Regions from separate parts of the Weissella sp. LMG 11983 genome, predicted to be linked through region 1. Evidence: riboswitches for the same ligand, from Rfam matches in the RefSeq annotation. Region 1 holds a riboswitch; the other holds the start of a gene.

The links. A riboswitch is a leader RNA that binds a small molecule or an ion and turns the genes downstream of it on or off. The one in region 1 is predicted to bind thiamine pyrophosphate.
Region 2: it holds a riboswitch for thiamine pyrophosphate, as region 1 does, so the genes downstream of both, OIT45_RS09390 (ECF transporter S component) here and thiM (hydroxyethylthiazole kinase) in region 1, are expected to answer to the same signal.

Annotation. Positions count from the first base shown of each region.
Region 1 covers NZ_JAOZFD010000001.1:47,700-50,096, reverse strand. Annotated here, with positions in the region: gene OIT45_RS00365 (hypothetical protein) at 1-174, shown strand, start outside; gene OIT45_RS00360 (hypothetical protein) at 217-657, opposite strand; TPP riboswitch at 808-904, shown strand; gene thiM (hydroxyethylthiazole kinase) at 983-1,747, shown strand; gene thiD (bifunctional hydroxymethylpyrimidine kinase/phosphomethylpyrimidine kinase) at 1,744-2,397, shown strand, end outside.
Region 2 covers NZ_JAOZFD010000001.1:1,885,401-1,887,797, reverse strand. Annotated here, with positions in the region: gene OIT45_RS09395 (dihydroorotate oxidase) at 90-1,025, shown strand; TPP riboswitch at 1,049-1,138, shown strand; gene OIT45_RS09390 (ECF transporter S component) at 1,247-1,810, shown strand; partial or broken gene OIT45_RS09385 (ATP-binding cassette domain-containing protein) at 1,813-2,267, shown strand; gene OIT45_RS09380 (ATP-binding cassette domain-containing protein) at 2,289-2,397, shown strand, end outside.

The DNA.
Region 1 (2,397 bases):
TTACAGAAGAATGTTTCTGAGATTAGCAAGGACGTTGGCCATCTGTCGGGCAAAATTGATGTACTGACAGCTCGATTTGACGATTTCACAAAGTCGATTACATGGTACAAATATGTGTTCTTGGTTGCAGTACTGGCGCCAGTTGCAGAAAGGATTTTCAATCATCTGTTCTAGAAAAAAGGAAGTACCGATTTGGCACTTCCTAATAAATACTATTTACTTGGCTGCGTTGTAACCATCGATAATGGCGTTAACGTTGGCGACGTTTTCTGCGACCCAGTCAGCCAATGTTGATGTGGTGTACAAGCGGTTCTCAGTGTGATCACCGTGTCGTGAATCAAGCACCAACGTTTCAGAATCAGTGACAAAGCGACCGTTGAACACAGCTTCGTCCGTGTGGGCAATCGTACCGATTTCAGACAAGGCAACGAACTTGTCAGTACCATTAAATTGGTTAAGTGGCGTTAGACCCATGAACAACAAGCCATTTTCTTCAAAACTAATCACGAAATTCTTACCCGTGAAAGCGTTAAAGGCGCCAATCACATCTTCAAGCTTGTGATTAGCTTCGATGTAAGCGACGTTGGTTGTGTCAGCGGGGTAACCCAATTCTTGTTTCTTTGCGGCGATATCCGCAGCGTTAAAAGCACTTGCCATGACGAACTCCTAAAATTTTGATGCAATTAGTTTAGCATAATGCCCGGTATGACTGGGTTGAAAAGGGAACTTGTCGTTTTTGTTCACTATTATGCAAAAAATGGTGATTGTATTTACCAGTAACTCTGTTACACTAATCATGAATTAAATATTCACCACTGGGGGAGCCATTTGGCTGAGACGGTATGACCGGACCCTTTGAACCTGTTGAGTTAAGACTTGCGTAGGGAAGTGATGGTAGACCGACCAGATAAGACTATCCAATCGATCAATCCGTTTCTTTATACGCGGGTTGGTCGATTTTTTTGTCTATTCTGGAGGAATTATGAACACTTTACTGACCAACGTCCGTGAGCAACAACCGCTCGTGCTGAACATTGCAAATTTTGTGACGATGCAACACGTAGCGGATGCGATTAACGTTGTGGGCGCTTCGCCTTTGATGACCAATGAACCACAAGAAGCTGCCGAACTAGTTAGCGTTTCGTCAGCGGTCGTTTTGAACATTGGTACGCTGTCCGAAGCGCAATGGCCGTTATTTTTGGCAGTTGGCCAAGCGGCTAATCAACAAAACAAGCCGGTAATTTTAGATCCGGTTGCGGTGGGGATGCCGTACCGCGCGCAGTTTGTGCGGCGGTTATTGGAGAAGGTGCATGTTGATATCATCCGAGGCAATGCCAGTGAAATTGCGTGGTTTGCTCAGGCGGAAGTGGCAGGTCGCGGGATTGATACCTTGGACCAAGAAACACATCAACAAGAAGCTGAGTTAGCTGCTAAAAACACCGGTGCTGTAATTGTGCAAACTGGCGTGGTTGACGTGATAACTAACGGTACGAAAACACAGACGGTGCATACGAATTCACCTTTGTTGACGATTAATGTGGGTGCTGGCGATATGTTGAGTGGTTTGATCGGCGCGTTTTCATCTGTGACGGACGACTACTTTGCGGCTGGTGTTGCCGCTACTGAGTTATTTGGTGAAGCCGGTGAACGAGCATCCGCTCAAGTGAATCAGTTGCCGGGTCATTTTATTGGTGCTTTATTCAATGAACTGTATACGATGACCCAAGTGGAGGTGGTGACGCGATGATTGATGTTACGCAGGTATTGACGGTAGCGGGCGTCGACTCTAGCGGTGGTGCTGGGGCCAATGCGGATTTGAAAACATTCCACAATCAAGGTGTTTATGGCGCTTCCGTCATTACGGGTTTGACAGCGCAAAATACATTGGGTGTACAAAACATTTTGCCAACGCCAACGGAATTTATTAGTGACCAATTTAGCAGTGTTTTAAGCGACCTAAATATTCGCGCACTAAAAACAGGTGCGTTGTTTGATGCCGAGCGGGTGCAAGTCGTTGCGAGCGAAATTGCTAAATCCGGCGTGGTACATGTGGTTGTTGATCCCGTGATGGTTGCAAAAGGCGGCGCTAAGCTACTGACTGATGATGCAATTGAAGCGGTCAAAACCGAGTTGTTTCCACTGGCGACGGTGGTGACACCAAACTTGGCTGAAGCCGCCGTTCTTTTGAATCGACCAATTGAGACGGTGGATGACATGATAGTTGCCGCGTATGATCTGCAACAACTGGGGCCGAAAAACGTGGTGTTAAAGGGCGGTCATCTGAATGACAGTCGCTCTAATGATGTGGCGGATTACGTGGTGTTTGCTGATGGCACAGGACGTTGGTACCACGCGTCACGCATTGAGACGAACCGCACGCATGGTACGGGCGATACG
Region 2 (2,397 bases), 1.8 Mb from region 1:
CCCAAAAAACAGTGTAGTCATGGGCCTTGAAACCTGGTAGACTTAAAAAAATTTAATTTCACAAGAAGACTTTTGGGGGACAAAAAGCCATGACAACTTTGACTGCGAGCATTGCTGGTTTTGATTTTGACAACGTATTATTGAACGCCGCTGGCGTATACTGCCAAACGGCATCTGAATTGGACCAAATTCTAGAAGCCAGTGGCGCTGGTTCATTGGTTACGAAGAGTGCCACGCCTGCTGAACGCGACGGTAATGCCGGTATCCGTTTTGCTGAAATGCCATTGGGTTCAATCAACTCAATGGGCTTGCCAAATCTTGGCTTGGACTACTACTTGGACTACACAATTACGCACCAAGATGAAAAGCCATTGTTCCTTTCAATCGCTGGTCTGACAAAGGCTGATAACTTGGCGATGTTGCGTGACGTTCAAGCTTCTGACTTTAACGGTTTGGTCGAATTGAACTTGTCTTGCCCAAACGTGCCAGGTAAGCCACAAACGGCCTACGACTTCGACACAACGCGCGAGATTTTGACTGAGGTCTTCAGCTTCTACACGAAGCCTTTGGGTGTGAAGTTGCCACCTTACTTCGACATCGCCCACTTTGACATGATTGCTGAAATCTTGAACGACTTCCCATTGGCCTTCGTGAACACGATTAACTCAATCGGTAACGGTTTGGTAGTTGATCCTGAAACGGACACGGTTGTCATCGCGCCTAAGGGTGGCTTCGGTGGCCTTGGTGGTGAAATCGTTAAGCCAACAGCCCTTGCTAACGTGCGTGCCTTGCGTCAACGTTTGCGCCCCGAAATCAAGATTATCGGCACTGGCGGTGTGACGAACGGCCGTGATGTGTACGACCACATCCTTTGCGGCGCTGACTTGGTTTCAGTTGGGACGTCACTTTACTTCGAAGGACCCGCTATCTTCGAACGTTTGAACAACGAATTGATCGCCGTAATGGCCGAAAAAGGTTACAACCACCTCGAAGAATTCCGCGGACAGTTGCAAACCCTCGCCTAACCCCCTATACTTGTGTTAACGAATCAAACAAGCTGGGGTGCCGTTATGGCTGAGATAATACCCATGGAACCTAAGCAGGGTAATGCCTGCCGGGGAGCTTGGTTTGTTTACGATTGAAGTAAACGGACCCCAGTATCGGACTGCGTTTTGCAGTGATGCTGGGGTCCTTTTTTATTTCCATAGCTTTGGGCGATTCGGAATATTATTTGGAGGTTTGCGTCATGCAAACAGTTGTTGAAAACAAGCGTGGTTGGGCGCTTCGAGATGTTATTTTCCTAGCCATTATTGCAATTTTCTTTGGGGTTATCTACCAATTATGGGGGGCCTCATACTACTTCTTGTCAGCAACCCCACTTAAGCCATACGCCAACGATATGACCATCGGCGTTTGGTTGATGGCTGGCCCATTGGCCGGTGTGTTGTTGCAAAAGTTTGGTGCCACAACGATTGGTGAAGTCTTGGCTGCCGTTGTTGAAATGTTGCTTTTCTCAAGCTGGGGTGCCGCAACGTTGATTTACGGTTTCGTACAAGGAATCGGTTCTGAACTTGGTTTTGCCATCACAGGTTACAAGAACTGGAGCAAGCTTGGTTTGAGCCTATCAGTTGTGACGAGCACGATTGTGACATTTGCCTGGGACTTGGTTAACTCAGGTTACATGGCCTACAAGCCCGGCATGTTGATCACGTTGTTCGTGATTCGTTTGATCTCAGTCGCTTTGTTTGCCGGTGTGTTGGTCTACTTGATTAACGCCTTGGTTGCGAAGTCAGGTTTGATGAAGCGTTAATTATGACATCATTACGTGTTGTAGATTTCAGTTTCGCTTATGAAGCTGATCAGCCAAGCATTTTGAATAAGATAAATTTGGATTTGACGCCCGGCAGTTTCAACTTGATGGTTGGCCCTTCTGGCTCAGGTAAGTCAACGTTGCTTAAAGCGATGGCTGGCTTGCTACCGAAATTTGGTGGTATCGTCACGAATGGCGATGTCCTCTTGGAAGGTCAATCAATCGGTCCAATCGCACCATTTGAAAAGGCCAAGCGGGTTGCGATGCTGTTTCAAAACCCAGACCGCCAATTTGCAATGCGCACAGCCCGTGAGCAAATCACGTTGCATTGGAAAACTTGCAGTTACCTGTCGCCGACATCGAACGTCGTGTCACGGATGCGATTACGCGATTGGACTTGGACGCATTAGCTGACCAAGAACTACTAACCCTGTCTGGTGGTGAAAAGCAACGCGTAGCCTTGGCGACAATTTTCGCGATGCAAAGTGACATCATTTTGCTTGATGAACCGTTCGCCAATGTCGATCCTGCTGCCCGCCAATTGTTGTTGCAAGATCTCAAAGATTTACAACAAACAAACGGCACGA